4 regions of the Shewanella sp. Isolate8 genome follow, and region 1 is predicted to be linked to each of the others. Evidence: predicted binding sites of a transcription regulator. Region 1 holds the regulator's gene; each other region holds the start of a gene.
What was found. The regulator sigma-54, encoded in region 1, starts transcription at its own class of promoters, with help from an activator protein. The targets are predictions, from matches to a motif close to GTTGGCACGNNNNTNGNNT.
Positions count from the first base shown of each region.

Region 2: the regulator sigma-54 is predicted to act here: its motif matches at 1,244-1,262, upstream of L1D43_RS13930 (nitric-oxide reductase large subunit).
Region 3: the regulator sigma-54 is predicted to act here: its motif matches at 857-875, upstream of flgF (flagellar basal-body rod protein FlgF).
Region 4: the regulator sigma-54 is predicted to act here: its motif matches at 1,195-1,213, upstream of pdsR (proteobacterial dedicated sortase system response regulator).

Region 1 is NZ_JAKEVI010000001.1:78,028-80,231, forward strand. Features, by position in the region: gene ptsN (PTS IIA-like nitrogen regulatory protein PtsN) at 1-218, opposite strand, end outside; gene hpf (ribosome hibernation promoting factor) at 221-508, opposite strand; gene L1D43_RS00355 (RNA polymerase factor sigma-54) at 539-2,026, opposite strand; gene lptB (LPS export ABC transporter ATP-binding protein) at 2,160-2,204, opposite strand, start outside.
Region 2 is NZ_JAKEVI010000003.1:327,169-329,372, forward strand. Features, by position in the region: gene L1D43_RS13925 (LpxL/LpxP family Kdo(2)-lipid IV(A) lauroyl/palmitoleoyl acyltransferase) at 60-986, shown strand; gene L1D43_RS13930 (nitric-oxide reductase large subunit) at 1,308-2,204, shown strand, end outside.
Region 3 is NZ_JAKEVI010000001.1:947,817-950,020, forward strand. Features, by position in the region: gene flgE (flagellar hook protein FlgE) at 1-736, shown strand, start outside; gene flgF (flagellar basal-body rod protein FlgF) at 923-1,666, shown strand; gene flgG (flagellar basal-body rod protein FlgG) at 1,677-2,204, shown strand, end outside.
Region 4 is NZ_JAKEVI010000001.1:1,477,331-1,479,534, forward strand. Features, by position in the region: gene pdsS (proteobacterial dedicated sortase system histidine kinase) at 1-421, opposite strand, end outside; gene pdsR (proteobacterial dedicated sortase system response regulator) at 424-1,116, opposite strand; gene pdsO (sortase-associated OmpA-like protein PdsO) at 1,337-2,092, shown strand; gene L1D43_RS06570 (marine proteobacterial sortase target protein) at 2,132-2,204, shown strand, end outside.

The sequences.
Region 1 (2,204 bases):
TCTATGTTGGTCAGCCGCCCGTGAGGAATCGCGATACCATTGCCTATACCTGTGCTGCCCATTTTCTCTCGAGCCAGAAGGCTTTCAAAAATTTCTTGAGAGGAGAGGGTAGGGTACTGGACAGCGGCTAAGTCGCTGATAAGCTCCAGTACCTTTTTCTTACTGCCCGGAGTGGCGCAGGTGGTGCACTCCGGCCGCAGGATGGTACTCAGTTCCATCGTTAATGTTTAGTAAGCTTCTCTTTGTGTTTAATGACCTGACGATCGAGTTTGTCAATCAGGGAGTCTATCGCGGCATACATGTCCGCATGTTCGGATGTTGCGAACACTTCTCCGCCGCGGAGATGTAACTTTGCCTCAACCTTCTGTTGCAACTTTTCGACATTTAATACAACGTGCACATTATTGATCTGATCGAAATGACGTTCAAGCTTTGTGAATTTCTCTTCGATGTAGCTTCGTAGAGATTGGGTGATCTCGATATGGTGCCCAGTCAGGTTTATTTGCATAAAGATAGTCCTCCAGTTTCCAGGTTTGTTTTATAAGCTCTTGCGCTGATTCGACGGCGGTATCAGCATCGCTTCACGATACTTGGCAATGGTGCGTCTAGCTACCTTGATACCCTGTTCGGCCAAGAGTTGAGCCATCTTACTGTCGCTCAATGGCTTTTTCTGGTTTTCCGCAGCAACCAGCTTCTTGATGAAGGCGCGTATTGCTGTTGAAGAGCACTCTCCGCCATCGTCGGTACCGACGTGACTGGAGAAGAAGTATTTGAGTTCGAAGATCCCTCTCGGGGTATGCATATATTTTTGTGTGGTCACACGTGAGATGGTGGACTCGTGCATCTCCACCGCCTCGGCAATGTCGTTCAGTACCATGGGCTTCATCGCCTCTTCGCCAAATTCGAAGAAGCCTTGTTGGAAGTCGACGATACAGTTGGTCACCTTGAGAAGGGTCTCGTTGCGGCTCTCCAGGCTCTTGAGGAACCATTTGGCTTCCTGCAGGTGACCGCGAATAAACTGGCCATCCGCCTGGCTCTTGGTGCTGCGCGCCATGGCGGCATACTGCTGATTGACGTTGATCTTGGGCATGCTGTCGGGATTGAGCTCGACCACCCAGCGTCCCTTCTTCTTGGTGACGGTCACATCCGGGATTACATATTCGTCGCGGCTGGCGGTGATGGCGAGGCCGGGACGAGGGTTGAGAGTCTGGATCAGGGCGATGGCATCCCTTAGGTCATCTTCTTTGAGCTTGGTCTTGCGCATCAACAGACGGAAGTCGCGGCCGGCGATGAGATCCAGATGTTCCTTGATCAGCATGCGGGCGTTGGCGATGTGCGGCGTGTCGTCGCTGTATTGGGCGAGCTGAATCGTCAGGCATTCGCTGAGATCCCTTGCCGCCACGCCTATGGGATCGAAGTGTTGTACCCGCTTGAGTACCGCCTCGACCTCGTCGAGTTCGATCTCAGGATCGCCCATGGCTTCGAGAATATCTTCACAGGTCTGGGTCAGGTAACCACGCTCGTCGATGGCATCTATGATGGCGGTGGCGATGGCCAGGTCGTTATCGGAAAAGGGGGTCAGGTTCTTCTGCCACTCAAGGTGTTCGTAAAGACCTTCGCTGGTTTCTCCCTGAAAAGGCATGTCGTCGTCACGCATGGCGCCCGAGCTGGAGTTGGGCGAGGCGGTATAGACCTCGTCCCAGGTGGTATCGACCGGCAGCTCGTCTGGCATGGAGTCCTGGGTCAGGGCGTCAGAGGTCTCGACACCTGAATTATCCTGGCTCGAATCCAGCTCTATCTTGTCGTCGTACTTGGTGTCGAAGTTGTCGCTGACGGCATCGTCTTGCAGCTCGACGTTGGCGCTCTCCTGCTCTTCGTCCAACTCCAGTAGCGGGTTAGATTCTAATGCCTGCTGGATCTCCTGCTGCAACTCTAATGACGATAACTGCAACAGACGAATGGCCTGTTGTAGCTGGGGCGTCATGGTGAGATGCTGACCCATTTTGAGCTGAAGTGACGCTTTCATCGTACTGCTATTCCCTTGTTTCTAATTATAAAATGAGAAAGCTCTGGCTATATGTGCCGGACAAATATATCGAATAGTCGCTAAGGCCACAATCTAAGATAGGTTTTTCTGTGTGGCCCCGTTATAAGATTAACTATAGCTTGAATTGTTCACCTAAGTACACTGCTCGTACTTGCTG
Region 2 (2,204 bases), on a different contig from region 1:
TTTCCCAACAAATTGAGTTAGAATAAGCAGTAATTTTTGTAAACCCCATAGGGTCAACCGTGGTCGAAAACGCTCAATTCTCCGCTCAATTTTTCCATCCCAAATACTGGCTCATCTGGTTAGGTGTCGGCTTGATGCGCCTGACCCAGCTGCTGCCGCTCAGGGCCCAGATGAAGCTGGGGCGAGGCATAGGCCGCTTAGCCATGGCAATCGCCGGCAGCCGCGTCAACACAGCCAAACGCAACATCGAACTCTGCTTTCCCGAGATGAGCCCGGCCGAGCAACAGGCCTTGTTGACCCAAAACTTTGAAGAGACTGGCAAGGCTATCTTCGACATCGCCAACGCCTGGTGGTGGAGCGATGAACGCATTCAGCGCCACATGACGATTAAAGGCCAGGAAAATGTGGAACAGACACTGGCGGCGGGTCAGGGGGTTATCCTCTTTGCGGTGCACTGCCTGCCACTGGAGATGGGCGCTCGTATCTTCGGCCAGTTTCAGCCGGGCATAGGCGTCTACCGTCCCCACAATAATCCGCTGATGGAATACCTTCAGGTCAAGGGACGCCTGCGCTCCAACAAGGGACTGGTGCCTAAACGGGATCTCAGGCAGATGGTGCGCAGCCTGCGCAACCCAGATGTGATCTGGTATACCGCGGACCAGGATTTTGGCCGTTCAAGCGCCGTCTTTATCCCCTTCTTCGCCGTACAGGAAGCCGCAACCATCACGGGTGCCACCACCCTGGCCAAACTGGGCAAGGCCAAGGTACTGCCATTCATTGTGGTGCGTAACCAGGATGACAAGGGATACACCATAGAGATCCAGCCACCGCTGGAGGATTTCCCTGGGGAGAACGAGCTCGAAGATGCCAAGCGGGGTAACCGCATCATAGAAGAGATCATCGAACGAAGCCCGGCGCAGTATATGTGGCTGCATAGACGCTTCAAGACGCGCCCCAATAAGGATGACCCGTCGCTCTATCGCTAGAGGCCTGTAGACTTTCATCTCGCCACTGAAGGCTCAATCCCTAACGGGAAACGCCAGATAAAGCCAGCCATTGAGGCTGGCTTTTTTGTCACCAAGCATCACCCCACCGAGCCAACAAGTATCAAATCGACACAGACAAAACACACACTGTCTTTTTGACACACGGTGTCATTTTTACACTTTAACAGGGCTGTCATTATGACAACTTAATAAGACACCAACACAAGGTTAATCATTAATAATCAACTACTTAAAAAATTGGCACACTAGATGCTATTACAGGGTACTCCACACCTACAATATATTGCGCTGAGAGGCTCTATGAACAAACAACGGCTAACGGCGATAGCACTCTTGATAGTACTTATCGCTTCATTCTCTGTCCTGCTAAGCATAGGCAGTGACATCTATCGCGAAAAACCTCCGATTCCCACTGCCTTTACCGATGTTCAGGGTCAGCCCCTGTTCACTCAAAATGATATCGAACGCGGCCAACTGGTTTGGCGTTCTATGGGCGGACACCAGCTAGGCTCTATCTGGGGTCACGGCTCCTACGTTGCCCCAGACTGGACCGCAGACTGGCTACACCGTGAGGCTCAGGCCTGGTTAGATATCACCGCCAAGGCGCAATATGGCAGAAGCTTTAACGAACTGGACTCTATCAAGAAAGCCGGGCTCGAACAGTCTCTGCGTGACGATCTTCGCCACAACAGCCTGACCACCTCGGCCAATGGTGAGATTCACATCAGCCTGTCTGACACCCGCGTCAAGGCGATTGAAGAGGTTTCGGATCACTATCTGTCTCTCTTCGGTGACGATCCTAAGCTGGCTACTCTGCGTGAACAATACGCGATGAAAGAAGGCACTGTACCCGACCTAGAGCGTCGTCAACAGCTAAACGCCTTCCTATTCTGGGGTGCCTGGGCCGCCATCACCGAACGTGAAGGTCAAGAGTACACCTACACAAACAATTGGCCATTCGACCCTCAGCTGGGTAACACCCCAACCTCTGACAACATCGTCTGGTCTATCCTGAGTATCGTGACCCTGATCGCAGGTGTCGGCGCTCTGGTTTGGCATCATGCGGCTGGCAAGCATGAAGAGCTGCCAACACCCGCCAAGGAAGATCCCCTGTTCCTCAAGAAGCCAACGGCCTCACAGAAAGCCGTGGGTAAATACTTCGTTACTGCGGTCGGTCTCTTCCTGCTACAGGTCCTC
Region 3 (2,204 bases), 870 kb from region 1:
TTTCGTGCGCCCACCCCAGGCGGCCTATACCGGCACCAGTAACTGGGTGGCCTTCTACGCGGTAGACGGTAAGCAGGTCGATCTTGCAGGCGCCGCGGGCACCTATGGTCGTGATACTACGGGTGACGGTGTGGCCGACTCGTCCGGCACGGCGGTTAATTCCAGCGGCTGGAAGGGCTCAGTGCTGTCGTTCAACGACACAGGTGCCTATATAGGTAGTGATCCTGCGGTGATCACCACAGAGACGCTCGGGGTCAGTGGCGCCAACGTGTTAGGCCCTGGTACAGACGGCAGCCAAACGCTAACCCTCAACTTCAACAGCCCGACCCAGTACGCTTCACCGTTCGAGGTGACCGAGCTGAGTCAGGACGGTACTACCGTTGGTCGTCTGACTAACGTGGAAGTGGGCGCCGATGGTTTGATCAACGCCAGCTACAGCAATGGCTCAACCGTGCCGCTGGCCCGTGTCGCCCTGGCGCGCTTCTCAAACGAGCAGGGACTGACTCAGGTGGGTAATACCGCTTGGAAGGAGAGCCTGGATTCTGGTCCGGCACTGGCGGGTGAGGCCAACAGCGGTACCTTCGGTAGCATTCGTTCCTCGGCGCTTGAGCAGTCAAACGTGGATCTGACCACAGAGCTGGTGGACCTTATCTCGGCTCAGCGTAACTTCCAGGCTAACTCGCGTACGCTGGAGGTTAACAATACCCTGCAGCAGACGGTACTGCAGATCCGTTAATCCCTTAGTGAAATGTGTTGCCCAAGCGGCAACACATTTCCGCTTCACTTGCCGCTTAGCCTTTCCTCCCTTCGCTTCATTTCTATCTGCTTGATTTAAGCAGTCTAACCAAATCCATTGCTTGGCATGATGTTTGCTTTGTTCTGTTATTAGACAGTTTTAGTTGAAACATTGACGGAGCAGCAAGTGGATAAATTACTCTATGTCGCCATGAGTGGCGCCAAGCAGAATATGCATTCGCTGGCAGTGCGTGCCAACAACCTTGCCAACGCCAATACCGACGGCTTCAAGTCGGATCTTGAGCAGGCCAGATCCATGCAGGCCTTTGGCGAAGGCTTGCCGACAAGGGTGTTTTCCATGACAGAGAACCCGTCGGCCAACTTTGCCGCCGGCCCCATCAAGACCACGGGCCGGGATCTCGATATCGCGGTGAAGGGCGATGGTTGGATAGCCGTGCAGGCCGTCGATGGTAGCGAAGCCTACACCCGCTCTGGCAGCCTGAGTTTCGATACCTCGGGTCTGCTGCGAAACGATAGAGGCAACCCCATTATGGGAGATGCCGGCCCCATCGTACTACCGCTTCCTATCGAGAAGGTCGAGATTGCCCAAGATGGCACCATCTCGGTCAGACCGCTTGGCTCCACCGCCGAGGTGATCGAGGAAGTTGGCCGCATCAAGTTAGTCAACCCTGGCAATCAAAACCTGATGCGCGGCGAGGATGGCCTGTTCCGTCAAATGTCTGGCGTGAATGCCGCGGCCGACCCCAATGTTGCGGTGGAGAGTGGGGCTATTGAGGGCAGCAATGTCAATGCCGTCGACGAGATGGTCTCTTTAATCGATCTGCAGCGTCAGTTTGAGATGCAGGTCAAGATGATGAAAACCGCCGAAGAGATGGATCAAGCCTCTTCGTCATTAATGCGCATTAGTTAGGAGATAGATTATGCATCCGGCGTTATGGATTAGTAAGACTGGCTTAGATGCCCAGCAAACAGATATCTCGGTGATCTCCAACAATGTGGCGAACGCGAGCACAGTTGGATACAAGAAGAGCCGAGCCGTCTTCGAAGACCTGCTCTATCAAACCGTCAACCAGGCGGGGGGGATCAGCGCCTCTAACACTAAGCTACCCAACGGCCTGAACATAGGTGCGGGTACCAAGGTGGTGGCGACTCAGAAGATGTTCACCCAGGGCAATATGCTGACCACAGATAACTCACTGGATCTGATGATCGAAGGTCCGGGTTTCTTCGAGGTGCAGCTGCCCGACGGCACCACAGCCTATACCCGCAACGGTCAATTTACCTTGGACGATACCGGGCAGATAGTGACCCCGGGTTCGGGTTATGTGCTGCAGCCAGCCATCACCATCCCTGATGATGCCACTAGCATTACCGTCTCTGCAGAAGGTGAAGTGTCGGTAAAGACCCCTGGTGCTGCGGAAAACCAGGTGGTTGGCCAGCTGAGCATG
Region 4 (2,204 bases), 1.4 Mb from region 1:
AATAACCATAGAGGTAACCGGCATACTTACCCACCATGTGGGTAAAACGGATGTTGAGCGGCTTGCCGTCATCGGCCTTAAACAGCTGATGGTCGGCGCCGTAGGTCAGGGCGCGATGACGATTATCGGCCCATTCGCCCAGCTTGCCGTCCAGATGGATAGGGCCGGTTAACGGGTAGGCGTAGAGATCCCGCCCCTTCTTGACCTGTGACAGAAAACTCGCCTGCTTGTCGAACAGCTTAGGGCGTTCATGCAGGGCGGTGGCTAGCGCCTGGGTCGTGCCTTCTAGGGTCTTCTCCTGGCCGTGGCGCAGGTATTTTTCCATCTCCCACACATATTGGTAGCCAAGCCAGGGCAGGCAGAGCAGGAAGAGAGAGAGTATGGCGACCTTAGTGCGCAGGCCGATGGGCAGATTAAACATGCTTAGTCTTGGGTATCCCAGCGGTAGCCCATGCCGTAGACGGTATCGATGCAATCGAACTCTGGGTCTTGGCTGATAAATTTCTTGCGGATCCGCTTCACGTGGGAGGTGATGGTACTGTCATCCACATAGATCTTGGCATCTTGCATCAATGCCTGGCGGCTACGCACGTGGCCGGGGCGCTTGGCCAGGGCGTGCACCATCCAAAATTCGGTGACCGTCAGCTCGATAGGCTGCTGCTTCCAGTAGACCTGGATGCGGTTGACATCTATGGTCAGGTTACCGTGCTCTATCATGCCATCTTGCGGGTTGGCACCATTTTGGATGTCCGAGCGCCTAAATAGTGCGGCCAGGCGAGCGATCAGATGGGGGAAGCTGACGTCTTTGCTCAGGTAGTCATCGGCGCCCAGTCTCAGGCCGCAGACGGTGTCGAAGTCACTGTCTCTAGCGGTCAAAAAGATGATAGGCAAAGTATTCGACATGGCCCTGAGCGACTGGCACAGGGTAAAGCCACCGTCTATCTCATCTTCCAGGCCGATATCGATGATTGCTAAATCGGGCAGACGAGTGTTGAAGGCCTCCATGGCGCTGGGGCGATTGGCGTACGCCTGCACAAAGTAGCCTTGCTGTTGCAGCACCTCTTTGTAGTTTTCGCGGATAGCCGCCTCATCTTCAACTATTGCAATACGCTTCATGATCCATCCATTACAGCTTAGTGTTTCTGGAGTGTGACTATACAGCAAAATATCTGGGAGAAAAGTGGCCCGGGACAAATGCCATTTTCTTGCCACATTTGGTCTGCGCATCGTCATTTTTGCACCCCTGACTTGCCATTTCACTCAGGTTTAATGACCTCATCGACAGGAACCACAAGGTTCTGATTAAACCCATCCATGTCAACTTGAGGATTTTCCCATGAAGAAGCAGATCATCGCCGCATTAATCAGTGTTTCATTATTTGGCAGCTCAATGGCTTTCGCTGCCCCCGCAACTCAAGCGACGCAAACGACAAACAGCAGCTCGACAGATGAAGAGGCGCTTATCGGTGTTGGCTCAGGCATAGTGCTGGGCGCCGTGGTAGCCGGCCCTGTGGGCGCGATTATCGGCGCCTTTACCGGTGGCATGATAGGCAAGACGGTGGCCAACGACAGCGAGATCAAGCAGCAGCAGGCCGCATTGGCCGAGAAGGAGAGTCGCCTGATGGCGCTCAAGCAGCAAAACGAGGCGCTGCTGACGGTGCAGCAGGAGTATCAAGAGGCCAAGGTAGAACTGGCTCAGCTCAGACAACATCAGGGCACTCGCCTGGAAGAGCTGGCCCTAGGCCTCAACGTGCAGTTTAAGACAGGCTCTTCTACCGTCGAGCCTCACTTTAAGGGGCAGCTGGATGAGGTGGCCGATGCCATGGCAATCTCGCCCCAGCTCAAGCTGGATTTGACAGGTTACGCCGATAGACGCGGCGACAGCAGCTACAACCAGGCGTTGTCTGAGCAGCGCGTCGCCGAGGTAAGAAGTTACCTGGTATCTAAAGGCGTGGATGAGGCCAGGCTCGATGCCAAGGCCTATGGTGCCAGCGCACCGGTTAAGGATGAGCAGAGCTTCGAAAATGATTTCTTCGATCGCCGCGTGACCATCAAGTTGCTGCCTGGCGATACCGCCCTGGCTTCAAACTAGATTTTGCACCATGAAGCAACGCGTAAAAGGAGAAATAAGATGTTGCCACGCCCGTATTTCAGGATGAACCAGACCGACCTTTGCCCCCCGAGGGGGGCGTTTTTTTCTTGCC